2 regions of the Caulobacter sp. GW456-12-1-14-TSB4 genome follow, and region 1 is predicted to be linked to the other one. Evidence: riboswitches for the same ligand, from Rfam matches in the RefSeq annotation. Region 1 holds a riboswitch; the other holds the start of a gene.

Evidence for each region. Region 1 has a riboswitch for glycine ahead of gcvT (glycine cleavage system aminomethyltransferase GcvT). Riboswitches for the same ligand answer to the same signal wherever they lie in the genome.
Region 2: linked by a shared signal. The riboswitch ahead of AC07YH_RS11750 (TonB-dependent receptor) and the one ahead of gcvT (glycine cleavage system aminomethyltransferase GcvT) in region 1 are both predicted to bind glycine.

What each region holds. Positions count from the first base shown of each region.
Region 1 is NZ_JBWKZF010000001.1:360,854-376,530, reverse strand. Features, by position in the region: gene AC07YH_RS01850 (SDR family oxidoreductase) at 1-31, opposite strand, end outside; gene AC07YH_RS01845 (winged helix-turn-helix transcriptional regulator) at 111-512, shown strand; gene AC07YH_RS01840 (LysR family transcriptional regulator) at 468-1,313, opposite strand; gene AC07YH_RS01835 (zinc-dependent alcohol dehydrogenase family protein) at 1,414-2,370, shown strand; gene ftrA (transcriptional regulator FtrA) at 2,367-3,323, opposite strand; gene AC07YH_RS01825 (rhodanese-like domain-containing protein) at 3,411-3,824, shown strand; gene rnhA (ribonuclease HI) at 3,821-4,270, opposite strand; gene thrB (homoserine kinase) at 4,270-5,220, opposite strand; gene ispH (4-hydroxy-3-methylbut-2-enyl diphosphate reductase) at 5,263-6,222, opposite strand; gene AC07YH_RS01805 (Tat pathway signal sequence domain protein) at 6,367-7,086, shown strand; gene argS (arginine--tRNA ligase) at 7,083-8,885, shown strand; gene AC07YH_RS01795 (zinc-dependent metalloprotease) at 8,974-11,481, shown strand; glycine riboswitch at 11,540-11,629, shown strand; gene gcvT (glycine cleavage system aminomethyltransferase GcvT) at 11,794-12,906, shown strand; gene gcvH (glycine cleavage system protein GcvH) at 12,836-13,288, shown strand; gene gcvPA (aminomethyl-transferring glycine dehydrogenase subunit GcvPA) at 13,313-14,659, shown strand; gene gcvPB (aminomethyl-transferring glycine dehydrogenase subunit GcvPB) at 14,656-15,677, shown strand, end outside.
Region 2 is NZ_JBWKZF010000010.1:57,152-72,828, forward strand. Features, by position in the region: gene AC07YH_RS11715 (nicotinate-nucleotide adenylyltransferase) at 1-536, shown strand, start outside; gene rsfS (ribosome silencing factor) at 670-1,101, shown strand; partial or broken gene AC07YH_RS11725 (hypothetical protein) at 1,110-1,196, opposite strand; gene rlmH (23S rRNA (pseudouridine(1915)-N(3))-methyltransferase RlmH) at 1,214-1,678, shown strand; gene AC07YH_RS11735 (murein hydrolase activator EnvC family protein) at 1,695-2,750, shown strand; gene AC07YH_RS11740 (S41 family peptidase) at 2,864-4,255, shown strand; gene AC07YH_RS11745 (dipeptidase) at 4,481-5,689, opposite strand; gene AC07YH_RS11750 (TonB-dependent receptor) at 5,746-8,133, opposite strand; glycine riboswitch at 8,429-8,540, opposite strand; gene AC07YH_RS11755 (divergent polysaccharide deacetylase family protein) at 8,820-10,001, shown strand; gene AC07YH_RS11760 (RNA pyrophosphohydrolase) at 10,024-10,512, shown strand; partial or broken gene AC07YH_RS11765 (alpha/beta hydrolase) at 10,544-11,839, shown strand; gene AC07YH_RS11770 (alpha/beta fold hydrolase) at 12,142-12,891, shown strand; partial or broken gene AC07YH_RS11775 (hypothetical protein) at 12,907-13,029, opposite strand; gene sugE (quaternary ammonium compound efflux SMR transporter SugE) at 13,030-13,353, opposite strand; gene AC07YH_RS11785 (hypothetical protein) at 13,478-14,215, opposite strand; gene AC07YH_RS11790 (ATP synthase F1 subunit epsilon) at 14,384-14,644, opposite strand; gene AC07YH_RS11795 (hypothetical protein) at 14,644-14,895, opposite strand; gene atpD (F0F1 ATP synthase subunit beta) at 14,895-15,677, opposite strand, start outside.

The sequences.
Region 1 (15,677 bases):
GGCCGGTGGCGCCGGTGATGGCGATGGTCATGATCGTTCTCCCGATTTGAATGACAGGAGCGATCTGGGCGTCTTGCTTACTTTCCGTAAGTACCCACATGAATGTAAGTATGAAAGAAACTCCTGCTCCCCTGTCCGAGAAGCTGGCGCGCGGCGACCTGATGGCCCGCGACTGCCCGTCGCGCGCGGTGCTGATGCACGTCACCAGCCGCTGGGGCGTGCTGGTGCTGATGACGCTGGAGACCGGCATGCACCGCTTCAGCGAGCTGCGCCGGGCGATCGAGGGCGTCAGCGAACGGATGCTGGCCCAGACCCTGCAGCAGCTGGAAGGCGATGGCTTCGTGCGCCGCGTGGCCTACCAGGTCGTGCCGCCGCACGTGGAATATAGCCTGACGCCCCTGGGCCTGGAGGTCGCCGAGAAGGTGCGCGGCCTCGCCGATTGGATCGAGCTGAACATCGAGCGGATTCTAACCCGCGAGTTGGTCGAGAGCGACGTCGAGGAACGCGCGTAGCCGGGCGTTGCGGCGTAGATCGCGGTGGTAGCCCAGCCAGGTGTCGCGGCCGGGCGGGCCTTCGCCCAGGTCGATCCGCTCCAGCCCCGAGAGACTGTCGCCCAGCGGACGCGGCAGGACGGCCAAGCCCGCGCCGAGCTGGCAGAGCCTGGCCTGGACGTCGCGGTTGTTGCTGCGCGCGCCGATCGTGGCCTTGGGCAGAGCCTTCCGCAGCCAGGTGACGTCCGGCAGGCCGTCGAAGGCGGTGTCCATGGTGATCAGCCGCACACCCTCGCCATTGCCCGGGTGCGGCGCGCCGGCCGCCTGATAGAGGCCGCAGGGCATGTGCAGCAGCTTGCGCACCACGACGTCCGGCTCGTCGAAGGGGCGGATGCGGAAGGCCAGGTCCGCCTCGCGCCGCGCCAGGCTGTAGGGGCGCGCATCCGTCAGCAGCTCGACCGTGACGCTGGGGTGCAGGGCGCCGAACCGCGCGACGACGGGCGACAGGATGTGGACCCCGAACCAGTCCGAGCACGCCACCCGCAGCAGGCCCGACAGGCCGCGCCCGCCGTCCAGGGTGCGCTGGATAGCCAGGGCCTCCTCCTCCAGCCGCTCGGCATGGGGCAGGATCGCCTCGCCCTCGGCGGTCAGGACGAAGCCCTCGGCGGTGCGCTGGAACAGGGTCTGGCCTAGGGCCTCTTCCAGCGCGCGGACCCGGCGGCCCATGGTCGGCTGGCTCTGACCTAAAGCGCGGCCGGCCGCGCCGAGGCCGCCGGTGCGGGCCACCGCCAGGAACACCTGCACGTCGCTCCAGTCCATCATGGCCTGTCCATTCATTTGTGAATGGAAGTGATGCGATATCGTTGGGTTTCAAACAAGCGGTCAGAAGCTATCTGGAGGGCGCTTTCAACGGAGGTCTTCCATGGCCCAAGCCCCTTCCACGATGCGCGCCGCCATCCTCGAGGCCTACGACGCGCCGTTCCGCCTGACGGACATCGCCCGTCCGACCGCCGGCGTTGGCCAGGTGCTCGTCCGCGTCACCGCCGCCGGCCTCAACCCGCTGGACGGCAAGATCCGCGCCGGCCAGGCCGCCCACGCCCGCCAGCCGGCCCCGGCCGTGCTTGGCCTGGACATGGCCGGCGTCGTCGAGGCTGTCGGTCCCGGCGTGGAGGACTTCCGGGTCGGGGACGCTGTCTACGGCCTGACCGGCGGTGTTGGCGGCCACCAAGGCGCGCTGGCCGGCTATCAGGTGGTCGACGCCCGCCTGCTGGCCAAGGCGCCGGCCAATCTGACCGCCCGCGAGGCCGCCGCCTTGCCGCTGGTGGTGATCACCGCCTGGGAAGGCCTGGTCGATCGCGCCGAGGTCTCGGCCGGCCAGTCGGTGCTGGTGATCGGCGCCGGCGGCGTCGGTCTCGTTGCGATCCAGATCGCTCAGGCGCGTGGCGCGAGCGTCACCGCCATCGACACCGCCGCCAAGCGCGAGACCGTCGAACGTCTGGGCGCGCGGTTCCTCGATCGTGAGGCCGCGATCACCGAGACCTTCGACGTCGTCTACGACACGGTCGGTGCGCTGGACGTCGCCTTCGCGGCCGTGGCCCGCAACGGCCATGTGGTCTCCAGCCTCGGCTGGGGTTCGGTGGCGCTGGGGCCGTTGTCGTTCAAGGCGGCCAGCTATTCGGGCGTCTTCACCCTGCTGCCGCTGCTGACCGGTGAAGGCCTGGCCGCGCATGGCGAAATCCTGCGCCAGGCGACCGCCCTGGTCGAAGCCGGCCAGCTGGCCCCGCGCCTCGACCCGCGTCGCTGCACGCTGGATCAGGTTGATGAGGCGTTCGCCGCGCTGGCTGGCCCGACCGACGGCAAGCTGGTCGTCGAGATCTAAGCCTGCGCGAACCGCGCCCGGTACGCGCCGGGCGTGGTCGAGAACTGGCGGCGGAAGTGATGCCGCAAGGCCGGCGCGCCCAGGCCCACGGCCTCGGCGACCTGTTCGATCCCGGCCGGCGAGGTCTCCAGAAGGTCGCGCGCCCGGTTCAGCCGTTCGGCCAGCAGCCAGCGGGCCGGGGTCTCGCCGGTAGCAGCCTCGAACCGCCGCAAGAACGTCCGCTCGCTCATCCCCGCCGCGCCGGCCAGGGCCTTGATCGTGTGGGTCCCCGTGAGATCGCCGCGCATTCGGTCCAGGACCGGTCCCAGCCGCGAGGCCTCGTGCGCTACAGGCACCGGCCGCTCCACGAACTGGGCCTGGCCGCCGTCGCGGTGCGGCGGCACCACCAGCCGGCGGGCGACGGTGTTGGCGGCCTCGGGGCCGAAGTCGCGGCGGATCAGGTGCAAACCGAGATCGATCCCCGCCGCGCTGCCGGCCGAGGTCAGCAGGTCGCCCTCGTCGACATAGAGCACGTCCGGCTGGACCGCGATCGCCGGATACCGCTCGCGCAGGGCGTCGGCATAGCGCCAGTGGGTGGTGGCCCGACGTCCGTCCAGCAGGCCCGTCGCCGCCAGCACGAACACCCCCGAGCAGATCGACATCAGCCGCGCGCCGTTGGCGTGGGCTTTCCGCAGCGCCTCGATCAGCGGCGCAGGCACAGGCTGGTCCATCCCCCGCCAGCCCGGCGCGACGATGACGCTCGCCTGTTCCAGGAGCTCCAGCCCGCCGTCGCCGACGATCCGCACACCGCCCAAGCCGCGCAGGTCGCCCGGCTCCACGGCGGCGGTGGCGAAGCGGTACCAGTCCGGTCCCATCTCCGGCCGAGGCAGGGCGAACAGCTCCACCGCCACGCCGTATTCGAACGTACAGAGGCCGTCATAGGCGAGCGCCACGACGAGAGGCTGGTTTGGCATGATCTTTACGGTCGCTGTCGATCTTGCCAGCTAACGCGAGGCGACGGCGTCAGGCAAGTCTCTCTCCATCAACCGCTGGAGGCCTTCATGAGCTTCGTATCCGAAATCTCCGCCGCGTCCTTCCGCGACGCCGCCGCCCACTTCGCCGCGCGCCTGTCGCTGGAGACCGACTGCTCCGACGTCGGCGCCGCCCTGAAGGCCGGCGATGTCGATTTCGTCCTGCTGCATGTCGTCGGTTCGCCGGAGGCCTATGCCCGCCGCCACGTGCCGGGCGCGCTGCACCTGCGCCACGCCGACATCAACGCCGAGCGCATGGCGCAGTGGCCCGCCGACACTCTGTTCGTGGTCTATTGCGCCGGCCCGCACTGCAACGGCGCCGACCGCGCGGCGCTGAAGCTGGCGCGCCTGGGCCGGCCGGTGAAGCTGATGATCGGCGGCATCACGGGCTGGGAGGACGAGGGCCTGCCGTTCGCGACGGGCTCCGAGCCGGGCAGCCTCTAGACGAAGCGCGGATTGGCCTTGCGCAGGCCTTCGTTGGCGAGCGCGTCGGCGCGCTCGTTCAGCGGATGGCCGGCGTGACCCTTGACCCAGCGCCAGTCGACGTCGTGCCGCTCGCGCGCGGCGTCGAGGCGTTTCCAGAGGTCGTCGTTCTTCACAGGGCTCTTGTCGGCCGTCCTCCAGCCACGGGCCTTCCAGCCCTTGATCCACTCCTGGATGCCCTTCATCACGTACTGGCTGTCGGTGTGCAGCTCGACCTTGCAGGGGCGGTTCAAGAGCTCCAGCGCCGAGATCGCGCCCATCAACTCCATGCGGTTGTTGGTGGTCGCCGGCTCGCCGCCGCAGATTTCCTTCTTCTTGTCGCCGTAGAACAGGATGGCGCCCCAGCCGCCCGGGCCGGGATTCCCCTTGCAGGCGCCGTCGGTATAGATCGTGACCTTGGGCGTCATCAGAACAGCACGAGCCCTTCGCGGTGGACGGCCAGCTTGCGCTCGTACTCCAGCGGGTCCTTGGGCTTGACCAGCGCGCCGGCGGGCGTCGAACCCCAGTCGGCCAGGCGGGTCAGGAAGAAGCGGATCGCCGCGCCGCGCGCCAGGATCGGCAGGGCTTCCTTCTCGGCCGGGCTCAGCGGCCGACGGCGCTCATAGCCGTTCAGCAGCGCCTTGGCGGTGGTGATGTTGAAGCTGCCGTCGGCCTCGAAGCACCAGGCGTTCAGGGTGACGGCGACGTCGTAGGCGTAGCTGTCCTCGCAGGCGAAGTAGAAGTCGATGGCCGCGGCGAACTTGCCGTTCGACTGGAAGAAGACGTTGTCGGGGAAATAGTCGGCGTGGATCACGCCCGTCGGCAGGTTCCGGGGCCACATCAGCGACAGCTGCGCCAGGTCGTTATCGATGGTCGCCGACAGGCCGGGCTTCAGGTCCTCGGCCGCCTTGCGGTGCTTGGAGAACAGCGGCGACCACGCGCTCTGGCCCAGGTCGTTGGCGCGGCGGCCCGGATAGCCCTCGCCGGCCAGGTGCAGCCAGGCCAGGCCCTCGCCGGCCTCGCGACAGTGGGCGACGGTCGGCTTGCGCACCGACAGGCCGGGCAGGAACTCGACGATGGCGGCGGACTTGCCGCGCAAGGTCGCCAGGGTCTTGCCGTTGCGGTCGGCGATCGGCCGGGCGCTAGGATAGCCCTTGTCGGCCAGCCAGGTCAGCAGGTTCAGGAAATAGGGCAGCTCCTCGGCCTTCACCCGCCGCTCGTAAACGGTCAGGATGTAGCGGCCCTTCTCCGTCTCCAGCAGGAAGTTGGAGTTCTCCACCCCCTCGGCGATGCCTTTGAACGCCAGCGGGGCGCCCAGGTCGTATCCCGCCAGGAAGGCTTCGAGTTCAGCGTCGGTGATGTCGGTATAGACGGCCATGGCGTCGGGATGCTCGACGCGAGGCCTCGGGTCAAGCCGCTGCTAGGCGGTGAGGAGCCGAGGCAGCTTGAACGTGATCGTTTCCCGCGCCTCGACCAGTTCCTCGACCGTGGTGTCGAAGCGGGCCGAGATGGCGTCGATGACGCCTTGCACCAGGTCTTCTGGAGCCGAGGCGCCGGCGGTGAGGCCCACGCGCTGGACGCCCTCGAACCAGGCCCAGTCGATGCCGGTCGCGTCGTCGATCAGGTGGGCCTGGGTCGCGCCGGCCTTCAGGCCGACCTCCATCAGGCGCACCGAGTTGGACGAGTTCTTGGAGCCGACCACCAAAACGAGCTCGGCCTGTTCGGCCAGGTGCTTGACCGCGTCCTGGCGGTTGGTGGTGGCGTAGCAGATGTCTTCCTTGTGCGGCGCGGCGATGCCGGGGAAGCGTTCACGCAGCAGGGCGACCATGTCGGCGGTGTCGTCGACCGACAGGGTGGTCTGGGTCAGGAAGGCGACGTTGGCGGCGTCCTTCGGCTCCCAGGCGGCGGCGTCCTTGATGTCCTCGATCAGGGTGACCGAGCCCTCGGGCAGCTGGCCCATGGTGCCGATGACTTCCGGATGGCCGGCGTGGCCGATCAGCACGATCTCGCGGCCGGCGTCGAAGTGCTTCTGGGCCTCGACGTGGACCTTGGAGACCAGCGGGCAGGTGGCGTCCAGATAGATCATCTGGCGGGCCTTGGCCTCGGCCGGCACCGACTTGGGCACGCCGTGGGCCGAGAACACCACCGGGCGGTCGTCGGGGGCTTCCTCGAGTTCCTCGATGAACACCGCGCCCAGCGCCTTGAGGCGATCGACCACGTGGCGGTTGTGGACGATCTCGTGGCGGACATAGACCGGAGCGCCGAACTTCTCGACGGCGCGCTCGACGATCTGGATGGCGCGATCCACGCCGGCGCAGAAGCCGCGCGGGCTGGCCAGCACAAGCGAGATCGGGCGACGGATCGGGGTCTGGGCGTTCATGGCGCGGAAACTAGTCGCTCGCAGGCCTCGGCGCCAGGAGTCTGCGTCGTTGCGACGTCACGCATATGCCTTTATCAGGCTGCATGACGCCGACGGGGCTGTGTGGCTCCGCTTGGCTCTTCTTTTTCTCGAACCGGACGTTTCATGCGCCGCATTCTTCCGATCGCTATCAGCGCCCTGATGGCCGTCTCGTTCGTCGCGACGGCGACGACTGTCCACGCGCAGATGGGACCGGGCGGCGGCGGCCAGGGCGGCGGCCCCGACGATGACGGCGCGGCGGCCAAGAAGAAGAAGCGCGACGAGGAGTGGAACCAACCCAAGGCGCCGCTGCAGCAGCTGCGCAACGCCGGTCCGTGCCCCTATGTGAAGGTGCTGTACGACGCCAGCCGCTATGTCGAGTTCAAGGACGGCAAGGAAGCGGCCAACCAGGCGGGCTTCACGGGCGAGATCCAGAGCATCGCTTCGGGCTGCGCCTACAAGGCCCAGGAGTCGATCAAGATCCGCATCGAGGCGCTGTTCCAGCTGGGCCGCGGCCCGCAGGCCCAGGGCGACAAGCACGTCTATCGCTACTGGGTCGCCGTCACCGAGCGGAACCAGTCGGTGATCGCCAAGGAATATTTCGACCTGCCGGTGTCGTTCGCGTCGGGCCAGGATCGCGCCTACGCCACCGAGACCATCGAGCAGATCACCATTCCGCGCGCCGACGACAAGGTCAGCGGCAGCAACTTCGAGGTCCTGCTCGGCTTCGACGTGACCCCGGAAATGGCCGCCTTCAACCGTGACGGCAAGCGCTTCCGCGTCAATGCGGGCCAGACCGTCCAGGCCCAGCAGGCTGGGCAAGCAGGGAACACGACTAAGCAATGAACGATTTGAAGCGGTCCCTGAGCGAGGCGGCCGCGGCCGCTTTCCAGGCCGCCGGACTGGCTCCCGAATTCGGTCGCGTCACCGCGTCCGATCGTCCCGACCTGGCTGACTTCCAGTGCAACGGCGCCCTGGCGGCGGCCAAGAGCGCCAAGCGCAATCCGCGCGAGATCGCCGTGCAGGTCGTCGAGATTCTCAAGGGTGATCCCCGCCTGGCCTCGGTCGAGATCGCCGGCGTCGGCTTCATCAACATGCGCGTCAGCGACGAGGCCCTGTCGGCCCGCGCCCGCGAGATCGCTTCCGACGACCGCGCCGGCGCCCAGCTGCTGGAAATGCCGCGCCGGGTGCTGATCGACTATGCCGGTCCGAACGTGGCAAAGCCGATGCACGTGGGCCACCTGCGCGCCTCGATCATCGGCGAGTCGGTCAAGCGCCTGTACCGTTTCCGTGGCGACGACGTGGTGGGCGACGCCCACTTCGGCGACTGGGGCTTCCAGATGGGCCTGCTGATCAGCGCCATCATGGACGAGGACGCCTTCATCAACGCCTTGATGGAAAAGCTGCCGGAAGCCCCGCGCGGCTTCTCGTCGGCCGATGAGGCCAAGGTGATGGCCGAGTTCGAGAGCCGGATCACCCTGGCCGACCTCGACCGCATCTATCCGGCCGCCTCGGTGCGCCAGAAGGAAGACCCGGCGTTCAAGGAGCGGGCCCGCAAGGCGACCGCCGAACTGCAGAACGGCCGCTTCGGCTACCGCCTGCTGTGGCGTCACTTCGTCAATGTCAGCCGCGTGGCCCTGGAACGCGAGTTCCACGCTCTGGGCGTCGACTTCGACCTGTGGAAGGGCGAGAGCGACGTCAACGACCTGATCGACCCGATGGTCCGGCAGCTGGAAGACAAGGGCCTTCTGGTCGCCGACCAGGGCGCGCGCATCGTCCGCGTGGCCCGCGAGGGCGACAAGCAGGACGTGCCGCCGCTGCTGGTGGTGTCGTCGGAAGGCTCGGCCATGTACGGCACGACCGACCTGGCCACCATCCTGGACCGCCGCAAGTCGTTCGACCCGCACCTGATCCTCTACTGCGTGGATCAGCGCCAGGCCCTGCACTTCGAGACCGTGTTCCGCGCCGCCTACCTGGCCGGCTACGCCGAAGAGGGCTCGCTGGAGCATATCGGCTTCGGCACCATGAACGGCACGGACGGCAAGCCCTTCAAGACCCGCGCCGGCGGCGTCCTGAAGCTGCACGACCTGATCGAGATGGCCCGCGAGAAGGCCCGCGAGCGCCTGCGTGAAGCCGGCCTGGGCGCGGAGCTGTCGGAAGAGGCTTTCGAAGAGACGGCTCACAAGGTCGGCGTCGCGGCCCTGAAGTTCGCCGACCTGCAGAACTTCCGCGGCACCTCGTACGTCTTCGACCTCGACCGCTTCACCAGCTTCGAGGGCAAGACCGGCCCTTACCTGCTGTACCAGTCGGTGCGCATCAAGAGCGTGCTGCGTCGCGCGGCGGAAGCCGGCGCGGTCGGCGGCCGCATCGTGATCCACGAGCCGGCCGAGCGGGATCTTGCCATGCTGCTGGACGCCTTCGAGGGCGCCCTGACCGAGGCCTACGACAAGAAGGCTCCGAACTTCGTGGCCGAGCACGCCTACAAGCTGGCCCAGTCGTTCTCGAAGTTCTACGCGGCCTGCCCGATCATGAGCGCCGACACCGAAGAGCTGCGCGCCTCGCGCCTGACCCTGGCCGAGACCACCCGCCGCCAGCTGGAACTGGCCCTGGACCTGCTCGGCATCGAAGCGCCGGAGCGGATGTAGACCCCGAGCCCCTCGCGGCGGTTGCAATCGCTGCGAGGGCGCACGACAGTCCCGGCCGCGCTTTTGAGTGTGCGCGTCGGGAGGGGTCATGAAGAAGTCCGTGGTCGCCATGTTGATGGCGAGCGTCTGTGTCAGTGCGATCGCCGCGCCGGCCTTCGCCGAGAAGGCCAAGACCCCCGACAAGAAGACCGACAAGTACGCCGACGCCACCGCCGGCCTGGAGCGCAAGGACGGCCTGCTGCCGGTCTTCGTCGATAAGAAGGACGGCAAGGTCCTGGTGCTGCTGCCCAGGCCGGGCGCGGACGGGGTCGCGGGGCGCTACATCTACCAGACTTATCTGCGGGCCGGCCTGGGCTCGAACCCGACCGGCCTGGACCGCTCGGCGCCGGGGGAAACCCAGATCATTGCCTTCCGCCGCGTGGGCGGGAAGGTGATCGCCCAGTTCGAGAACTGGGGCTTCTCGGCCGCGCGCGGCTCGGTCGACGAGCAGAAGGCGGTGGCCGACTCGTTCCCGATCTCCAGCGTCTGGTCGAACGCCATCGAGGCCGAGGGGCCGGATGGCGGCCTGCTGGTCGACGTGACCAGCTTCCTGACCCGTGACGCCCAGGGCGTGGCCAAGACCCTCAAGCGCAGCAAGCAGGGCGACTTCCGCCTCAACGACGGCCTGTCCTATGCCGACACCGGCGCGGTGAACGTCTTCCCGCTGAACGTCGAGCTGGAAGCGGTCGAGACCTTCGTCGGCGACGATCCGGGCGGCGAGGTGCGCGGCATCGTGCCGGATCCGCGCAACGTCACCCTGGCCCTGCACCACTCGTTCGTGGCCCTGCCCGAGCCGGGTTACGTCCCACGCCAGAACGATCCGCGCGTGGGCGTCATCGATCACACCGTGGCCGACTACTCCGCGCCGCTGAACGAGCCGCTGGTCTATCGCCTGGTCCATCGCTTCCGCCTGGAGAAGACCGATCCGACCGCCGCCCGCTCGCCGGTCAAGAAGCCGATCATCTTCTACGTCGATCGCGCCGCGCCCGAGCCGGTGCGCTCGGCCCTGATCGAGGGCGGTCGCTGGTGGAACCAGGCCTTCGAGGCCGCCGGCTTCATCGACGCCTTCAAGGTCGAGCTGCTGCCCGAGGGCGTCAGCCCGCTGGACGCCCGCTACAGCGTCGTCAACTGGGTGCACCGCCAGACGCGCGGCTGGTCGTACGGCCACGCGGTGGTCGATCCGCGCACGGGCGAGATCATCAAGGGCGACGTCCTGCTGGGCTCGCAGCGGGTGCGCCAGGACCGGTTGATCTTCGAAGGGCTGGAAGGCGCCGACAAGACCGGCAAGGGCGGTCCCAACGACCCGATCGAGATCTCGCTGGCCCGCCTGCGCCAGCTGGCGCCGCACGAGATCGGCCACTCGATCGGCCTGCAGCATAACTTCGCCGCCAGCACCTATGGCGACCGCGCGTCGGTGATGGACTATCCGGCCCCGCGCATCGCCATCAAGAACGGCCAGCTCGACTTCTCCGACGCCTATGGGCGCGGCGTGGGCAGCTGGGACAAGTTCGTGATCGACTGGCTGTACGGCGTGGCCCCGGCCGGGACCGACGAGAAGGCGTGGCTGAAGGCGAAAGCCGACAAGAGCCAGGCCGACGGCCTGCGCTACGTCTCCGACGAGGACGCCCGCGCCGCCGACACCGCCCAGCCGATCGGCGCGGTGTGGGACAACGGTTCGGACCCGGTCGTCGAGCTCGACCACCTGATGGCCGTGCGCAAGATCGCGCTGGACCGCTTCGGCCTGCCCAACCTGCCCAAGGGCGCATCGGTGGCCGACCTGCGCCGCGTGATCGTGCCGATCTACATCTTCCACCGCTACCAGGTGGACGCCACGGCCAAGCTGGTCGGCGGAATCGACTTCACCTACGGGGCCGAGGGCGACGCTCACGAGGCCAGCAAGATCGTTCCGGCGGCACGCCAGGCGGCCGCCATCGACGCCTTGCTGCGCACGCTCAGCCCGGCCGCGCTGGACCTGTCGGACAAGACGCTGGACGTCCTGACCTCGGGCCAGTCGCAGGGCAACGACAAGGCCAACGACATCGAGACCTTCGGCCAGGGGCCGGTCTTCGACCTGCCGGCCACCGCCGACGTCGCCGCCGACCTCGTCTGGGGCGACCTCTTCGCGCCGGCGCGCCTGAACCGCCTGATGGAGGCCAAGCGCCGCGATGCCGCCCAGCCGGGCGTCGAGGGGCTGATGGACAAGGCCCTGGCTTCGGCCGCCTTCGATGGCAAGGCGACCGGTCGCCAGGCCGAACTGGCCCGTCGCGTCCGCCAGCGCCTCGTGGTCAACCTGGCCAACGCTCTGGGTGACAAGGACCTCTCGCCGACCGCCGCCGCCGTGATCCGCGCGCGCCTGGCCGACTGGGGCAAGGGCCTGAAGCTGGTCGCCGCCGGCGACGCCGCCGACCGCGCCCAGGCTCGCGCCCTGGCCGGCGTGGTGTCCGACGAAAGCGGCGGCCGCCTGGCCTCGCTGGTCGAGGACGGCAAGGCCAAGGTCGCCATCCCGCCCGGCCCGCCGATCGGCGAGGACGACTGGTTCGGCGGCTTCGGCCTCTAAGGCGAACGGCGCTGGCAGGCCGTGCTTGACTCGCACGGCCTGCTCCCGCACTACGCCGACGACCCCAGCGGGAGACATCGGGATTCGTCCCGAGGCCGAAGGCGCAACCGCCCCGGAAACGCTCAGGCAAAAGGACCGCGCGGGTTTAGGAACGCTGGAAAGTAGTCTCCCGAAAGGGCGGCTCGCCGAAGGAGCAAGGCTGTCACCTCGTAGGGGTAGAGCGGCCGGAATCTCTCAGGCCTAAGGGACAGCGGGGGCGCGACCAGTCGGCGAGAGCCGGCCGTCTCGCCGACCCCGCTTGGAGCCCACACCGTGTCCGATCAAGACCTCAAGAAGACCCCCTTGTTCGACGCCCACGTGGCGCTGGGCGCGCGCATGGTGCCGTTCGCGGGCTATTCCATGCCGGTGCAGTACAAGGACGGGGTGCTGAAGGAGCACCTCTGGACCCGCGAGCACGCCGGTCTGTTCGATGTCTCGCACATGGGCCAGGCTCGCATCCGGGGCGAGAACCCGGCCAAGAGCTTCGAGAAGGTGGTCTCGGCCGACTACCAGGGCCTGAAGGCCGGCAAGCAGCGCTACGGCGTGCTGCTGAACGCCGAAGGCGGCATCATCGATGACCTGATGACCGCGCGTCCGGACGACGATGGCCTGTTCGTGGTGGTCAACGGCGCCTGCAAGGACAACGACTACAAGATCATCGCCGAAGTCCTGGCCGGCGAGGCCACAGTGACCCGCCTGGAGGACCGCGCGCTGCTGGCGCTGCAGGGCCCCGAAGCCGCCGCCGTGCTGGCCGCCCATGTGCCGCAAGCCGCCGGCATGGTGTTCATGGACACCGTGGCGCTCACCGCCTTCGGCGTTGACGCGATCATCTCGCGCTCGGGCTATACGGGCGAGGACGGCTACGAGATCTCGGTGCCGGCCGACGCCGCCGAGCGGATTTGGAACACCCTGCTGGCCGACGAGCGCGTCAAGCCGATCGGCCTGGGCGCGCGCGACAGCCTGCGCCTGGAAGCCGGCCTGCCGCTGTACGGCCATGACCTGGACGAGACCGTCTCGCCGATCGAGGGCGGGCTGAACTTCGCCGTCGGCAAGTCGCGCCGCGAGGCCGGCGACTATCTGGGCGCGGCCCGGATCGCCAAGGAACTGGCCGGCGAGCTGTCGCGCGTCCGCGTCAATCTCAAGGTGCTGGAAGGCGCCCCGGCCCGCGAAGGCGCCGAGATCGCCGACGAAGAAGGCAATGTGATCGGCAAGGTGACCAGCGGCGGCTTCGCCCCCAGCCTGGGCTTCCCGATCGCCATCGGTTTCGCCCCGCCGGCTTTCGCCGCGATCGGAACCAAGTTGAAAGTCATCGTGCGTGGCAAGCAGGCCGCCGCCGAAGTCGTGGCGACCCCGTTCGTCGCCAACCGTTACGTCCGCAAACTCTAATCAAGGGCCGACAGAGATGCGTTTCACCAAAGATCATGAATGGGTCATCGTCCAGGGCGACGTGGCCACCGTCGGCATCACCGCGTACGCCGCCGAGCAACTCGGCGACGTGGTGTTCGTCGAAGTGCCGGAAGCCGGCAAGACCGTGAAGCAGGGCGACAATCTGGCCGTCGTCGAGAGCGTCAAGGCCGCCTCGGACGTCTACGCCCCGGTGTCGGGCGAAGTCGTCGAAGGCAATGCCGAGCTGGGCGATGCCCCGGAAACCGTCAACGCCCTGCCGGAAAGCGGCGGTTGGTTCGCCAAGATCAAGCTGTCGAACCCGGCCGAGGTCGACGCCCTGATGGACCGCGACGCTTACGAAGCCTTCCTCGCCACCCTGTAATTTCCGATCTCGCGAAAGCAGACCATGCGTTACCTCCCCCTGACCCCCGAAGACCGCGTCGAGATGCTCGGCGCGATCGGCGTGAAGTCGATCGACGACCTGTTCATCGACGTGCCGGCCTCGGCCCGCCGCAGCGGAACCGTCGACCTGCCGCTGCACGCCGGCGAGATCGAAGTCGAGCGCGAGATGGCGGGCCTGGCCCGTCGCAATCGCGCCGCGGGGGAGGGACCGTTCTTCTGCGGGGCCGGCGCCTATCGCCACCACGTGCCGGCCACGGTCGACCACATCATCCAGCGGTCGGAATTCCTGACCAGCTACACGCCCTACCAGCCGGAAATCGCCCAAGGCACCCTGCAGGTGCTGTTCGAGTTCCAGACCCAGGTCGCGGCCCTGACCGGCATGGAAGTGGCCAACGCCTCGCTCTATGACGGCTCGACCGGCGCGGCCGAGGCCGTGATGATGGCTCAGCGCGTCACCCGTCGGAACAAGGCGGTGATGTCGGGCGGCGTCCATCCGCACTATGTCGAGACCATCGAGACCCTGGCCCACGCGGCCGGCGTCACGACCCAGGCCATGCCGGCGGCCATCGACGCCGAGGACGCGGTGATCGCCGCCATCGACGCCGACACGGCTTGCGTCGTCGTCCAAACCCCGAACGTGTTCGGCACCGTCACCGACGTCACCAAGATCGCCGAGGCCGCCCACGCCGCTGGCGCGCTGCTGATCGTGGTGACGACCGAAGCCGTGTCCTACGGCCTGCTGAAGTCGCCCGGCGAGATGGGCGCCGACATCGCCGTGGCCGAGGGCCAGTCGATCGGCAACGGCCTGAACTTCGGCGGTCCCTATGTCGGCCTCTTCGCCTGCAAGGAAAAGTTCGTCCGCCAGATGCCGGGCCGCCTGTGCGGCGAGACGGTCGACGCCGACGGCAAGCGCGGCTTCGTCCTGACCCTGTCGACCCGCGAGCAGCACATCCGTCGCGACAAGGCGACCTCGAACATCTGCACCAACAGCGGCCTGTGCGCCCTGGCGTTCAGCATCCACATGAGCCTGCTGGGTGAGACGGGCCTGCGTCAGCTGGCCGCCTTGAACCACCAGAAGGCGGTCGCCCTGCGCGACGCGCTGAAGGCCGTGCCGGGCGTCGAGATCCTGACCCCGCGCTTCTTCAACGAGTTCGCCGTCCGCTTGCCGCGCAACGCCGCCGACACGGTCGAGACCCTGGCCGGCCATGGCGTCATCGCTGGCGTGCCGTTCTCGCGCCTGAACGCCGGCGCGGGCCTGGACGACGTGCTGCTGGTCGCGGCCACCGAGACCACGCTCGACATCGACATCACTTTCTTCGCCAAGATCCTCAGCAAGGCGGTGGGCCAATGAGCATGAACAACGTCGGCCGCCCCACGCGCCCTGAAGATGTCGCCAATGACACCGGCCACGAGACCCTGACCGGCAATCGCGGTCTGCTGCAGAACGAAGCCCTGATCTTCGAACTGGACGGCTGGAACAAGACCGGCGTCGACCTGCCGGCGGCCGCCGCGCCGTCGAGCGATCTGGCCGGCCTGCTGCGGTCCGAGCCGATCGGCCTGCCGGGCCTGTCCGAGCCCGAAGCCGTCCGCCACTATGTGCGCCTGTCCCAGAAGAACCACGCCATCGACTTGGCGCTGTATCCGCTGGGCTCGTGCACGATGAAGCACAACCCGCGCCTGAACGAGAAGATGGCGCGCCTGCCGGGCTTCTCCGACATCCACCCGCTGCAGCCGCAGTCGACCGTGCAGGGCGCCCTGCAGCTGATGGACCGTCTGGCCCACTGGCTGAAGACACTGACCGGCATGCCCGCCGTCGCGCTGAGCCCCAAGGCCGGCGCGCATGGTGAGCTGTGCGGCCTGCTGGCCATCCGCGCCGCCCACGAGGCGGCCGGCAACGGTCACCGCAAGACCGTCCTGGCCCCGACCAGCGCCCACGGCACCAACCCGGCCACGGCGGCCTTCGTCGGCTACACCGTCGTCGAGATCGCCCAGACCGAGGACGGCCGCGTCGACCTGGCGGACCTGGAGTCCAAGCTGGGCGACCACGTGGCCGCCATCATGGTCACCAACCCCAACACCTGCGGCCTGTTCGAGCGCGACGTCGTCGAGATCGCCCGCCTGACCCACGCGGCCGGGGCCTACTTCTACTGCGACGGCGCCAACTTCAACGCCATCGTCGGCCGGGTGCGCCCGGGCGACCTGGGCGTCGACGCCATGCACATCAACCTGCACAAGACCTTCTCGACGCCCCACGGCGGCGGTGGTCCGGGCGCGGGTCCGGTGGTGCTGAGCGAGGCCCTGGCGGCCTTCGCGCCCACGCCCTGGCTGACCCACGGCGACGATGGCTTCTCGATGGTCGAGCACGCCGG
Region 2 (15,677 bases), on a different contig from region 1:
AGGGCCATGCCCACGTGGCCGAGACGGCCATGCGCCGCCTGGAGCTGGACCGTGTCATCTGGCTGGTCTCGCCGCAGAACCCGCTGAAGTCGTCGCACGAGACCCGTCCCGTGGCCGAGCGGATGGCCAACGCCCGCCGTTGGGCGCGCGGCTCGGGGATGATCGTCTCCGACGCCGAGACCCGCCTGGGCTCGCGCTACACGATCGACACCCTGCGGGTCTTGAGGGCCCGCTATCCCGGCGTGAAGTTCGTCTGGGTGATGGGCGCCGACAGCCTGGCCACCTTCCACCGGTGGCGCGGCTGGACCCAGATCATGCGCGAGGTGCCGGTGGCGGTGATCTCCCGCCCGTGGATCGCGCTGAAGGCCCGCACCGCGCCGGCCGCCCGCCGTTTCGCTTTCGCCCGCTGGCCCGCCAGCGCCGCCGCCAAGCTTCCTGACGCCAAGTCGCCGGCCTGGGTCTACCTGACGGGACCGCTGAATTTCGCCTCCTCGACGGCCATGCGCGCGCGGCAAAAAGGCGTGAAGCAGGGCTGACGGCCCCGCTTCCAGGCGTTGCGCGAAGGCCTCAGGACCGCTGGCGAATCAGCGTTCGGCCATCAACCCCTCACTTCCGGCTCAATTCCGTGCTATGAGGGCTATCCACAGCGACCCCATAAGGAGCAATCCGCTGCGTAGCGACCCCGCGCTTAATGCGCATGAAGGCCCGGCCGGCGCCGAGTCCTCGACTGAATCCCCGGGCCTGAGTCTGCCCCTCGATCTGAAGGCGCTGGAGCGCCTGATCCTGGAACGTCTCGACGACGACAAGGCCCAGGAGATCGTCCACATCGACCTGGCGGACAAGAGCTCGGTCGCCGACAGCCTGATCGTGGCGTCGGGCCGTTCGCACCGTCACGTCGGCGCTCTGGCCGACCACCTGCTGCGCACGCTGAAGGAAAACGGCTACGGCAAGGCGCGGGTCGAAGGCCTGCCGCACTGCGACTGGGTGCTGATCGACGCCGGTGACGTCGTCGTCCACCTGTTCCGCCCCGAAGTGCGCAGCTTCTACAACATCGAGAAGATCTGGGCGGTCGACGCCCCGCACCGCACCGCGGCGAACTGATCGATCTAGCGACCTCGTCCTTCGACAAGCTCAGGATGAGGTCTACTGAGAGCGCATTTGAGATCCTCATCCTGAGCTTGTCGAAGGACGAGGATCTCAACGCACCTTTCCCATGAAAATCACCATCCTCACCGTCGGGAAGCTCGGCCGCATGGTCGAGGCGCAGCTGGCCGTGGACTATGCGTCCCGCGCCACCGCGTCGGGCCGCGCCCTGGCCCTGGGCCCGGTCGAGATCCTCGAGGTCGAGGCCAGGAAGCCCGGCAAGGCCGCCGAGGCCGAGGTGCTGCGCCCGCACCTGGAGGGCGCCTATGTCATCGCCTGCGACGAGCACGGCAAGGCCTGGAAGAGCCGCGCCTTCGCCGACCACCTGGCCCGGCTGCGCGATGACGGCAACCGGCGCGTCGTCTTCCTGATCGGCGGGGCCGACGGCCTGGACGCCTCGATCCTGTCCTCGGCCAACGAGACCATGGCCTTCGGCGTCCAGACCTGGCCGCACGCCATGGCTAGGGCGATGCTGGCCGAGCAGGTCTATCGCGCCGCCACCATCCTGTCGGGCTCGCCCTATCACCGCGATTAGCGGTAAAGATCAGGGGATGTCCCGCTCGCGACTCGTCATCGCCGTTTGCGCCCTGGTCCTCGCCGTCCCGACGGCCGTGGTCGGCTGGCAACGCGCCGATCGCGCCGTCGAAGAGCAGCGGGCCAAGGACCGCCAGACGGCCATCGACACCCGCCGCGAAATCCAGGACCTGCGGACCGAGCTGGACCGCCTGGACCACGCCCGTATCGCCGCCGGCGGCGATGTCGACGCCAAGCGGGCCCGGTTGGAATCGCTGAATGCCCGCGAGAACGCCATCCTGGCCAATCTGGGCGCCAACCGGCAGCGGCTGTCGCTGCTGCTGTCGGCCTTGCAGCTGTTCCGCCGCGATCCGCCGCCGGCCCTGCTGGTGGCGCCGGGCGACGCCCGTGACGCCGTGCGGGCCGCCATCCTGATCCGCGCCATGACCCCGGAGCTGCAACGCCGCGCCGAGGCCTATGGCCGCCAGGCCGTGGCCGTCGGGACCCTGCGCCGCGAGGCCGCCGCCGCCTCGGCCGAGCTGTTCACCGCCGAGAGCGTGGTCGCCGACCGCAAGGGCGAGATCGAGCGGCTGATCATCGAGAAGACCCGCCTGGAACGCGCCTTCGCCCAGGAAGCCCTGACCCAGCAGAACGAGCTGCGCACCCTGGGGGCCCTGACCGACGGCCTGGGCCGGGTCGAGCCCAGCGGCCCGCTGGTGCTGCGCCAGCCGGCCGCCGGCGACGTCGTCCGACGCTTTGGCCAGGAGATGCCGGCCGGCGGCAAGTCGCCCGGCCTGACCCTGCGCACCGAGAAGGGCGCGAGCGTGAATGCGCCCACAGCCGGAACCGTCGAATACGCCGGCGCGCTGAATGGCTGGGGCGCGGTGCTGATCCTGCGCACCCAGGGCGCCTATCACGTCGTGCTGGGCGGCCTGGACCAGATAACGGCGTCACCCGGACAATCTGTCGCGGCGGGCGCCCCCATCGGGAAGATGCCGGATCATGTATCTTCTGAGCCGGAACTCTATCTGGAGGTCCGTGAGAACGGCGCCCCGGCCGATCCGGAGCGTTGGCTCAAACAGGAGTCGCGGTAGACGGCTTTTTCAGTAATGTTGGCCGTAATTATACCTCCGGCCTCTGACAGTGGTTGGGTAGGACTACAATCGGTTTGCGACGCCGCGCGTCGCCAGGGAGCCTTCTGGGCCTAATGCGCAAGTATCTGCTCATCGGAGTTTCGGCCTTCGTCCTCGGCGCTGGGGCCATGGCTTACGTCAGCCCCATCGCCCAGGCGAACAACGCCCCCAAGACCAAGACCTACAAGATGCTGGAGCTCTTCGGCGACGTGCTGGGCACGGTCGAGGACCAGTACGTCACCGAGGTCGACGACAAGAAGCTGATCGAGGCGGCTCTCGACGGCATGCTGACCAGCCTCGACCCGCACTCGGGCTATCTGGCGCCCGACGCCTACGAGGACATGCAGGACACCACCCGCGGTGAATACGGGGGCCTCGGCCTGGAAGTGACCAGCGAAGACGGCGTCGTGAAGGTGATCTCGCCGATGGACGGCACGCCCGCCGCCCGCGCCGGCGTGCAGGCCGGCGACTACATCACCGCCGTCAATGGCCAGAGCGTGCTGGGCCTGACCGTCAACGAGGCGGTCAAGCAGATGCGCGGCACGGCCGGCGAGGCGGTCACCCTGACCATCGCCCGCGACAAGACCGACCCGTTCGACGTCAAGCTGGTCCGCGAGGTGATCAAGCCCAAGGCCGCCATCGCCCGCATGGAAGGCGACTACGGCTATGTCCGCCTGCCCGGCTTCAACGAGAAGGCCACCGACGCCCTGACCGCGTCGATCAACGAGCTGAAGACCAAGAACCCGCAGATGAAGGGCCTGATCCTTGACCTGCGCAACAACCCCGGCGGTCTGCTGGACCAGGCGGTCGGCGTGGCCGACGTGTTCCTGGACGGCGGCGAGGTGGTCAGCCAGCGCGGCCGCGATCCGCGCAACATCCAGCGCTACAACGCCCGTCCGGGCGACCTGCTGAACGGCATGAAGATGGTCGTCCTGATCAACCAGGGCTCGGCCTCGGCGGCGGAGATCGTCGCCGGCGCCCTGCAGGACCGTCACCGCGCCGAGCTGGTCGGCATCACCAGCTTCGGCAAGGGCTCGGTGCAGACCGTGATCCCGCTGCGCGGCGGGGCCGACGGCGCCCTGAAGCTGACCACGGCCAAGTACTTCACGCCGTCGGGCCGCTCGATCCAGAAGACCGGCATCACCCCGGACCTCGAGGTCGCCCAGACCCGCGACCAGGCCCAGGACATCGCCAACCGCGTCTGGTTCAGCGAAGCCAGCTTCAAGAACGCGCTGAACGCCGACGAGGGCAAGAGCCGCGCGGGCGTCCACACCCCGGCCGAAGCGCCGCCCACGGCCTTCGACGACAAGAAGGGCGACTTCCAGCTGCAACGCGCCATCGCCGTGCTGAACGCCGGCGGCGTCGCCAATACGCCGAAGCTGCCCAAGCCGGCCGCCAAGGTCGCGGAAGTCACCGCCAAGGCGGCCGCCGCGGCGGGCGGCAAGCCGGTGACCGAGAACAAGTAAGGCTCTTTCGAGCTCAACAAGATCAGCGCCGCTCCGGGCAACCGGGGCGGCGCTTTTCGTTGGGCGACTTCTCAAGGTTCAAAGCCAAAAGCCTTGTCATCCCGGAAGCCTCGCAGAGGCTGTCCGGGACCCAGGGGCCAAGCCCAATGCGGTTGCCCCTGGGTCCCGGCTCTCCGCTTCGCTGCGGCCGGGATGACAAGCTTTGGAGCGATTGGAGTTCGAGCTCTAGGCCGCCTTCGCCGCCTCGGCCGCGCGCAGCAGCCGCAGGACGTTGCCGCCCCAGATCTTGGCCAGGTCGTCGCGGGTATAGCCCTCGGCCAGCAGGCGCTCGCTGATCTTCCAATAGTCCGAAGCGTCGTTCAGGCCGGTCACCCCGCCGCCGCCGTCGAAGTCGATGCCGATCCCGACATGGTCGACGCCGGCCACCTTCAGCGCGTGGTTGAGGTGGTTCATGAAGTCCTCGAAGGTCGCCTTCGGCACCGGGTACTTGGCGTCGATCGCCTTCATCTCGGCCATGAAGCCCGCGCGCTCGGCCTCGGTCATCTTGGCCCGCGCCCCGGCCTTGGCCCGCAGCGCCGCCACGGCGGCGTCGCGCTCGGCGTTCTTCGGCGTCTCGATCAGGTAGCTGGAATAGGCGTCGACCTGGATCACGCCGCCGCTCGCCGCCAGGGCCTTGATCCTCGTGTCGTCGACATTGCGCGGATGGTTGAACACCGTCTTGCAGCCCGAGTGGGTCAGGATCACCGGGGTCTTGGACAGCGCGATCAGCTGGTCCAGCACCTCGTCGGAAGAGTGCGAGCCGTCCAGCACCACGCCCAGCCGGTTGGCCTCGGCCACGAACTGCTTCCCCAGCGGCGACAGGCCATGCCACTCGGGCGTGTCCGTCGAGCTGTCAGCCATGTCGTTGTTCTTGAAGTGGGCCAGGCCCGAGATGCGGACGCCCAGCGCGTAGAAGGTCGAGAGCAAGGTCACGTCGCCATCCATCGGATAGCTGTTCTCGACGCTGACGAAGACCACGCGCTTGCCCTGGGCGGCGATGCGCTCGGCGTCGTCGGCCTTCAGGGCCAGGCCGAACTTGTCGCCGTGCTTGGCGACCATCTCGTGGATCTCGACGCCGCGGATGATCGCCGCGTCGCGGGCGGCGCGGGTGGCTTCCGGGGTGCGCGGCCCCTGGTTGGTGAAGATGGCGAAGAAGCCTCCATCCAGGCCGCCCTCGACCATGCGCGGATAGTCGATCTGCGAGCCGTCCTTGGCCGCGTCGTGGCGGTCGAGGATGTCCCAGCCCGGCCGGCCGAAATTGGCGGGCGTGTCCAGGTGGGTGTCGAGGGTCAGCAGGCTCTCGTGCAGCTTGCGCGCGGCGGCCGGATCGGCGGCGTGCGCCGAGCCGGCGGCCAGGGCCAGCACAGCGGTCGTGGCGAGGAGGAAACGGGTCATGGGTACGCTCGAAAAAGTCCGGCCGGCCGTTGCAGCGACCGACCGGACAGCGGGGATCAGAAGTCGGCGGAGATCGTGAACTGGATCGTGCGCGGCGGGGCCGGCCGGAAGCTGGCGGGCGTGTTCACCGTGGTGCTGATCGTGCCCAGATAGTCCTTGTCCAGCAGGTTATCGATGTTGACCCGCGCCTTGACCTGGCTGAACGGCCCGGCCGCGAAGCCGTCGCCGATGTCGATATAGGCGTTGAGGATCGTGTACGCGCCGACCTTCTCGTTGTTGACGAAGTTGGTGAAGCGGCTCTCCAGGTGGCGAGCCGAGACGTTCATCAGCAGGCCGTCGAACGGCTCCAGCGTCACGCCGCCCTGGAACACCCAGTCGGGGAAGTCCGGCACCTTCTTGCCGGCGACGGCCAGGGTGATCGGGGCTGCCGTGGCGCTGGCGCGGTAGTTCAGGACGTCGTCCTGGAACTTGGCGTCGTTGTACGAGACGTTGGCGTTGAAATAGGCCTTGCCGGCGAAGATCTCCGGCTTCCACTGGCCGCTGAACTCGACGCCCTTGGCCTTCACCGCCCCGACATTCTGGTAGAAGGTCTCCGTCGTGCCGCCACCGCCGGGCACCAGCGAGGCGAAGGCCTGCAGGCGGTTCTTGAACTCGGTCTGGTAGGCCACGATCGAGGCGTTGAACGTCTTGTGGTTGGCGCGGTAGCCCAGCTCCCAGTTGGTCGAGGTCTCGGGATCGGGACCGGCGACGGTCGGGCTGGCGGCCGAGAAGATGTCGTCGGCGCCGCGCGGCAGGGCCATGTTCTCGGAATACGAGGCGAACAGCTGGTCGCGGCCGGTCAGGCTGTAGACCGCGCCGACCTGGGGCAGGAAGCTGTCCTTCCAGTTGTCCTTCAGCAGCGGACGGCGGCTCAGGATGTAGTCGTTCGGATTGCGGTAGCCCGAGATCTTGTAGTCGATGTCGGTGGCCTTGAAGCCCAGCTCCACCTTCAGCTTGGCCTCCAGCAGGGTGAGCGTGTCCTTGACGAAGAACTGCTTGGTCTCGCGCAGCGACTTGTAGTCCCGCTGGGCGTGGACCCGCTCGTTGAACAGCGGCGCGCCGTCGGGATTGCCGTTCTCGACGTTGTAGCGGTTCTGGGTGCGGTGATAGTCGTCGTTCTCCAGCCAGAGGCCGGCCTCGATCTTGTTGAAGCCGATGTGCCAGGCGACCTTGCCGGTGATTCCCTTGCGGATGCCGTCGATGCCCGACAGGCCGTACTGGATGCCGCGCGGGGCGACGATGCCGGCCACGATGCCCTTCTCGGCGTTGTAGCTGGTCAGCGAGGTGGCATAGGCCTCGGGCGAGACGCCGTAGCCGCCCTTGTCCTCGTAATAGGCCGTGGTGGTCAGGTCGAAATTGTCGGTGATCGGGGTGTTCAGCGTCAGGCCGTACAGGTGGTCCTTCCGCTTGTTGACCGCGAACTTGTAGTACTGGGCGTAGTTGGCGTTGGAGTACGGCACCCCCGCCACGGCCTCGGGCAGGCTGCCGGTCGGGATCGTCAGCGGCGAGCCGAACGGCGTCGAGAGCGGCACCGCGCCCAGGTACGAGAAGTAGCGCCCCTTGCGGCCGAACACGTCGCCAGCCGTGCCCGCGTACTGGGCCAGGGTGATCGACGGGCTGTCATAGTCGAAATAGTCGTTGTGGACGGTCTGGAAGCTGATGTCGCCGCCGTTGGGCAGGTCGTACTTCAGCTTGCCCTCGTAGTGCTTGCGATCGATCGTGCCCGGGCCGCGCCACAGGTCGCCCTTGATCCACGAACCGCTGACATAGCCCGACAGCGGACCGACCTTGCCCGACTCCAGCCGCAGGAAGGTGCGGCGCAGGCTGTCGCTGCCGAAGGTCTGGCTGATCGCGCCGCCGGCTTCTTCCGACGGGGCCTGGGTGAAGTAGTCGACGATCGGGCCCAGCGAGGCGTAGCTGGGCAGGGCGACGTCCCCTGCCCCGGCCGAGGCGGTCACCCGCAGCAGGTTTTCGTTGTCGACATAGCGATAGATCGGGCTGCCGCCGAACTGGTCGCTGCGCCCCATCGGGATGCCGTCCAGCAGGAAGCCGATCTGCTGGAAGTTGAAGGCCCGCACCGAGACCGAATTGCCGAACTCGTACATGCCCAGGGCGTCATTGGCCTGGACGTTGAAGCCCGGCAGGCTCTCCAGCATCTTCAGGCCGGTAATGCCGGCGGGCGCCGACAGCAGGGCCTCGCGGGTGATCGAGACGGTGGCCGTGGCATGGTCGGTGCCGATGGCGACGCTGGCTTCCGACAGGCGCTTGCCGGTGACGACGACCGTTTCCACGTCGGTGGTCTTGTCGGCTTCCTGGGCCAAAGCGGGCGCCGTCCACAGCACGGTGGCGGCCAACAGCGAGGCCTTCAGCCCCCGCCTCGCGATCCGAGACATTCCGATGTTCATGACGATCCCCTGCTTTTCAGATGGGGACACCATTGGCGCACGAACCTTGCCTAGGAAGGGCGGGAAAGCCGCATGGAGAGCAATTTTATGCCAAGATCAAAGCTTAAACATTTGTGATTGTTTTATAAACACAGGGTTTTTTGGATTATTTCTCTAAAACGCCCCGCGCACGAAAGTCCGAGGACGATCGCGTCGAGTCAGGCCGGCCTTTTCGGATGGCGGGAACGGGGATTTCGCGGGTTCTAGGCCATGGACGGGTCACAGGTGTCTTGGGCGCGCCACCACGGCTCGCCTTCGCACCCCCGCTGTCCTTGGGCCTGAGAGATTCAGCGCCCCGTCTCTGATGGACGGGCGGTCGCCTTGCTCCTTCGGCGAGGGCGCATGCCCTGCTTTCCAGCGTTTAACGTCTCGCGCGGTCCTTCTGCTTGAGCGTTTCCGGGGCGGTTTCGCCTTCAGCGCCGGGCCGGGGCCCGGTCTCTCCCGCGAGAGGCCTCCAGGGGATGGGCCGCGCCCGCGCCCGTCAACCGATCAGGCCGCCAGCGAACGCCCTGATCGTTCAGCGCCTGCGACGGTTGCAGAAAACGCCAATTTCAGCGGCGCCCGCGTCGCCGCGCCGCAGCCAGAACGCCCTCCGGCCACATCTCGTTAACCATATGTTCGGCCTCGCCGCCTAGCCTGAGCGGGTCATGGCCGTCTCCTTCTCGCGCAAGCCCGCCTATGCCGCCGCCGCGCCCGCTCCGGGCGGGTCCGGGGACCTGCGCGCCAAGCTGATGGCCGCGGCCAGCAATCCCTTCATCGGCGCCAGCGGCGCGGCGCTGCTGTTCCTGATCTCGCTGACGACGCTGGTCCTGATCACCAGCGACCCGCACGCCGGCTCGCCCGTGATTCGCCTGGAGCTGACCAAGATCGGCGCCACCAAGAACGCGCCCGAAGGCTGGCGCGAAGGTCTTGGCGGCGAGGATGCGCACGGGGCCGAACTGGTGCCTGGCCAGCTGGGCCTGTCGGCCAACCCCTTCGCCCCGGTCAAGCCCGAGGAGGGCGAAGCGCCCGCCGCCGAGGGCCTCCAGAACCTGCCGCCGATCCAGCAGGGCCCGGGCCTGGCCCAGGCCCCGATCGCCGGCCTGACCGCGCCAGGTCCTGGCGGCGGTCCGCTGCCGATCATCGGCGCCGACGGCCGCACGGCGGCCGAGGCCTATGCTCGTCCGTTCACGCCCAACGGCCGGCCGAAGGTGTCGGTGGTCATCGGGGGCCTGGGCCTCAACGCCCAGACCACCCGCGCGGCGATCGAGACCCTGCCCGGCGAGATCACCTTGTCCTTCGCGCCCTATGCCGAGGGCCTGCAGGGCTGGATCGACCTGGCCCGCGCCCACGGCCACGAGGTCCTGCTCGAGACGCCGATGGAGCCGACCGACTATCCGGCCAACGATCCGGGCCCCTACACCCTGATCGCCGCCAATCGTCCGGAAGACACCGTGCGCAAGCTGGAATGGCTGATGTCGCGCGCCACAGGCTATTTCGGCCTGTCGAACTATCTGGGCGCCCGCTTCGTCGAGAGCGACGCGGCGATGGGGACCTTCAACGGCGTGCTCAAGGCCCGCGGCCTGGCGTTCATCGACGACGGCCTGGCCGCGCGTCGCGCCGGCCCGATCCCGCGCGCCTCGGCCGACCGGGTCATCGACGACGAGCTGTCGGCCGGCGCCATCGACACCCAGCTGAAGGCGCTGGAGACCGGCGCCACCGGTCGCGGCCAGTCGCTGGGTTCTGGCTTCGCCTATCCGGTGACGATCAACCAGGTCCGCGTCTGGGCCGCCGGCCTGCAAGGGCGCGGTATCCAGCTGGCCCCCGCCTCGGCGCTCGCCCACCGCTAGAAATCGTGGAACAAGGCTCGGCATGACCGAGCTCGACTATCCCAAGCACCGCCCCAATGTCGGCGTCGTCCTGTTCCACCCGGACGGCCGCGTCTGGCTGGGTCGTCGCAACAAGCAGTCCGCGCCCTACAACTGGCAGTTCCCGCAAGGCGGGGTCGACGAGGGCGAGGACCTGGAGGCGGCCGCCCGTCGCGAGCTGGCCGAGGAGACCGGCGTCACCTCCGTCGAACTGCTCGGTCGGACCGAGGGGTGGATCACGTACGACTTCCCGCCCGAGGTGCTGGCCAACGAGAAGCGCTCGCGCGGCTGGCTCGGTCAAAAGCAGGTCTGGTTCGCCTATCGCTTCATCGGCGACGACGCCGAGATCGATCTGGAGGCGGATGAACATGTCGAGTTCGACGCCTGGAAATGGGGCAGGCTCGACGAAGCACCCGAACTGATCGTACCCTTCAAGCGCGAGGTCTACGAAGCCGTGGTCACCGCATTCACAGGGTTCGCGCGCGGCGTCTGACTCTATCGTCCGTCGCGCTGGGGAGTACGGGATGGCGGACACGGTTCTGTTGATTCACGGCTATGGGTGCGCGGGGGACGTCTGGGGTCCCGTCGTCGCGCGCCTGAGGGCCGAAGGGTATCGCGTGGAGGCGCCGACCATCCGGTCGGCGGTGCGCACGGTCGAGGGTCCGCGCGCGGGCCTGGCCGGCCTGTCGCTGGCCGATTACGTCGCCGAGATGAGCGCGCTCGCCCAGACCCTGGCCAAGGAGACCGGCAAGAAGCCGCTGATCTTCGGCCACTCCATGGGCGGGCTGATCGCCCAGAAGATCGCCGAGGCCGGCCATGCCGACGCCCTGGTGCTGTTCGCCCCCGCCTCGCCGGCCGACGCGCGCGGCAAGCCCAAGCTCTCGCCGGTCTTCACCTTCCTCAACATGGCGCTGCAATCCAAGCCCGAGACGAAGGCCGGCAAGATGTGGAAGCCCGGCTTCAAGTTCGGCGTCATGAACGCCGTGCCGGCCGAGCGTCACGACGCGCTCTACGCCACCATGGTCCATGACAGCGGCCAGGTGCTGGCCGACCTGGCCTGGCCGCACAAGGACGTCAACAAAGCGGCCTATGTCGATGAAACCAAGGTCACCGTGCCCATCCTGGTCAATGCCGGGGCCCTGGACCGTACGACGCCCCTAGAAGACGTCCGACGTATCGGCCAGAAGTATGCGACGGCCGACATCAAGATCTATCCCAACAACGCCCATTACCTCATAGACGAGCCCAACACGATGAAGATCCTCGACGACGTGATCGCCTGGCTGACGGGCAAGAACAAAACCCCGGCCGCCACGGCTGCCCCGGCTCCGGCTCCCACGCCGGCGCCTGCTCCGGCCCCCAAGGCTCCCGAGCCCGCGCCAGTGAAGGCGGCGGAACCCGCTCCGGCTCCTGCCCCGACGCCCGCACCGGCGCCGACGCCTGCGCCGACCCCGGCTCCGGCTCCGGCTCCGGTGGCTGAAGCGGCTCCGGCGCCTGCCCCGGCGGCCGCCAAGCCCGTCGCCGCGCCGAAGAAGGCCGCCGCACCGAAGGCTCCGGCCAAGCCGAAGGCTGAAGCCGCGCCGAAGGCCGAAGCCAAGCCCAAGGCCCCGGCCAAGGCCGCGCCCGCCAAGGCCGAGGCTGCTCCGAAGCCCGCCGTGAAGGCTGCCCCGGCCGCCAAGGCTCCGGCCAAGGCCGCCGCCGCGCCGAAGCCTGCCGCTGCGAAGCCCGCCGCCAAGGCTGCTCCGGCTCCGAAGGCCGCGCCGGCTGCCAAGGCTGCTCCGGCCGCCAAGCCCAAGGCCCCGGCCAAGCCGAAGGCCGAGGCCGCTCCGGCGCCCGCCAAGACCGCCGCGCCGAAGGCTGCTCCGAAGGCTCCGGCCGCGAAGCCGGCCGCCGCCAAGGCCGCGCCCAAGGCTGCCGCCCCCAAGGCCGCCGCTGCGCCGAAAGCCGCCCCGAAGGCTGCGGCTCCGAAAGCGGCCGCGGCTCCGAAGGCCGCCGCCCCGAAGACCGCCCCCGCCAAGGCCCCTGCGACAAAGGCGCCCGCCAAAACCTCGCCCAAGGCGAAGTAGAGCGTGTAGGCTGATCCCCGCCGGCTGCTTCGCCGGCGGGGTTTCTTAGGGCGTTCATGCGCGCACCCGTGATCATGGTCCACGGCGCCTTTTGTGGCGGTTGGACCTTCGACGCTTTCCGCGCGCCGTTCGAGGCCGCCGGCCATCGCGTCCTTGCTCCCGATCTCATCGGCCACGACGGCCAGAGCAGCGCCGCCGGCGTCTCGATGAGCGACTACGCCCGTCAGATCGTACGCCTGATCGAGGCCTGCGAGACGCCGCCGATCCTGATCGGCCACTCGATGGGCGGCCTGGTCGCCCAGATGGCCGCGAGCCGCGCCAAGGTTTCCAAGCTGATCCTGCTGGCCCCCTCCGCCCCCTGGGGCGTGCAGGGCGCGAGCCTGGAGGAGGCGGCCTCGGCCATGAGCCTCTACACCTTCGGTCCCTATTGGCTGCAGGCCATCCAGCCCGACTACGGCGTCGTGCGCCGCTACAGCGTCGACAAGCTGGCCCGCCCCGAGCGCAAGGCGATCTTCGCCCGCATGACGCCCGAGAGCGGCCGGGCGCTGTGGGAGACGCTGAACTGGTGGCTGGACCCGTTCATGACCACCTCGGTCTCGGCGCCCGGCTGTCCGATGCTGGCCATCGCCGGCGGCCAGGACGTCATCCATCCGCCGGCCACGGTCCGCCAGACCGCCGCGCGCCTGGGCGGCAGCGTCGAGGTGTTCCCCGAGATGAGCCACTGGCTTCCCGGGGAACCTGGCTGGGAGGCGGTTGCGGAGCGGTGCTTGGCGTTCATCGCCAACGAAGGCCGGGCGGCGGCCTGAGCCAACCCAATCCTTGTCATCCCGGAAAGCCCGCAGGGCTTGTCCGGGACCCAGGGGCCGGCGCACTGCGGCTGCCCCTGGGTCCCGGCTCTCCGCTTCGCTGCGGCCGGGATGACAAGCTTTTTGGGCTTTGAAGAACTAGGCCGCCGGCGAAAATACCTTCAGCCCCAGGATGCCGGCCACGATCAGGCCCAGGCAGACGAGCCGCGCCGCCGTCGCCGGCTCCTTGAACAGCACGATGCCGACGATGGCCGTGCCGACCGCGCCCACGCCCGTCCAGACGGCATAGGCCGTGCCCAGCGGCAGGGTCTTCACGGCCCAGCCCAGCAGGCCCATGGACGCCACCAGGCTGACGGCGGTCAGCGCGATCGGGATCGGCTTGGTGAAGCCCTCGGTGAACTTCAGGCCCACGGCCCAGCCGATTTCGAACAGTCCAGCGATGAAGAGAATGATCCAGGCCATGACGAGCCCCTTTTCAGGTGGGGTCGTCCCCGGACTTACGGCTTTCGCGAAAAGCAAAAGGCGCGGGGGTCGTCCCCCGCGCCTCGCTTAGATAGGACCCATGCCCCTAGGGGGCAAGTCAGCCTTAGCGGCTGGTGGTGCTGTACAGGATCTGGGCGCGCTCGAAGTTCTTGCCGACCGAGGTCTCGTCGGTCTTCTTCAGGCGCATGAACACCAGACCGGCGTGACCGCCGGCCCAGGCGTCGTCCCACGACACGGTGAAGCGGCGGAAGTCGCTGCCGACCGTCTGGTCGTTGCGGATCAGGCGCAGCTGCGGGCTGTTTTCCCAGGTGGCGTAGTCGTGCAGGGCGTTGGCCAGTTCCTGGGCCTGCTCGGGGGTCTGCGCGTAGTCGATGGTGATCGTGCAGACGTTCTTGTTCGAGCCCGGGTTATCCAGGGTGATGTTGTAGGGCTTGCCCAGATCGAAGAACCACTGCTCCTTCTTCTTCTTGAAGCCGTAGTCCTTGACCAGCTGGGCGAAGTCGCCGCCGGCGACCGACGGCTTGCAGACCTTGTCCAGCACGTCCATCAGGCGGACCGACAGCGGGTCGGTCGTGCGCGGGCCACGGACCGGCGCGGTGTAGGTTTCAGCCGGCGCGGCGCCAGCGGCCGGCGCGGCGACAGGCGGAGCGGCTTGGTCGGCCGGAGCGGCCGGGGCGGTCTGATCGGCGGGCGCCGGGGCGGCGGCCGGAGCAGGAGCGGCGGCGGGAGCAGTGGTTTGCTCCTGAGCGACGGCGACGGTCGAGATCGCGCCGAAGGCGATCAGGCTGGCGAGCGCAAGGCGCATAGGCTGGATATCCCCAACAAGACGAGAGGTCGGCATTAAAACCGACGGACGGTCCCTCGCAACCCTTATGGCTACGGATTAAGACCAAGATTAGGCCACAAGTGTAATTTTTCCACTCGTGACACGACGCATGGTTGCTCCGGACACGAAAACGCCCCCGATCCGGGGGACCGAGGGCGTTTCGAGTACGTACATGCGAACGGCTTAGGCCGCTTCGACGGCGTGTTCGGCCAGGATCGTCAGGCCGTCCGGACCGACGTCGGCGAAACCGCCTTGGATGTCGAACACCTTGGTCGTCGCGCCGTCCTTCACGGTCACCTTGCCTTCGCGCAGGGTGGTCATGAACGGGGCGTGGCCGGCCAGGACGCCGAAGTCGCCTTCCGTGCCCGGAGCCTGGACCAGGTCCACGTCGCCGGAGAACAGTTCGCGCTCGGGGGCGACCAGAGAGAAGTGCAGCTTGGCCATCAGTTGAAGGTCTCCTCGACGTCGCCCAGGGCGGCCTCGATGTCTTCGTCGGTCTGAATCTCGGTCCCGCAGAACGGGCAGAAGTGGATCGTGGCCAGCATCAAGCCGGTCTCGCCCTCTTCTTCCCGCTCGCCGAGATTCAGCAGGATCAGGCCGCTGTCATGCTCGATGAGACCGGCGTTGGTGTCCGGAGACACCGCTTCCGCCAGTTCCTCGCAGCAGAATTGGCCCAGATCGGCGTCTTCGGTCATTAGGCTTCCGCCGCCATCTTTTCGGCCTTGGCCACGGCTTCCTCGATGGCGCCGACCATGTAGAAGGCGCCTTCCGGCAGGTGGTCGTACTCACCGTCCACGATGCCCTTGAACGAGCGGATCGTGTCCTTCAGCTGGACGAAGGCGCCCGGCGTGTTGGTGAACTGCTCGGCGACGTGGAACGGCTGGCTCAGGAAGCGCGAGATCTTGCGAGCGCGCGACACGACCAGCTTGTCGTCTTCCGACAGCTCGTCCATGCCCAGGATGGCGATGATGTCCTTCAGCGACTTGTACTGCTGCAGGACTTCCTGGACCGAGCGGGCGACGTTGTAGTGCTCTTCGCCGATGACCAGCGGGTCCATGATCCGCGAGGTCGAGTCCAGCGGATCGACGGCCGGGAAGATGGCCTGGGCCGCGATGTCACGCGACAGAACGGTGGTGGCGTCCAAGTGGGCGAACGAGGCGGCGGGCGCCGGGTCGGTCAAGTCATCGGCCGGGACGTAAATGGCCTGGACCGAGGTGATCGAACCCTTGTTCGTCGAGGTGATGCGCTCCTGCAGGTTGCCCATCTCGGTGGCCAGGGTGGGCTGATAGCCCACGGCCGAGGGGATGCGGCCCAGCAGAGCCGACACTTCGGCGCCGGCTTGGGTGAAGCGGAAGATGTTGTCGACGAACAGCAGCACGTCCTTGCCTTCTTCGTCACGGAAGTATTCCGCGATCGACAGGCCGGTCAGGGCGACGCGGGCGCGGGCGCCCGGGGGTTCGTTCATCTGGCCGTAGAC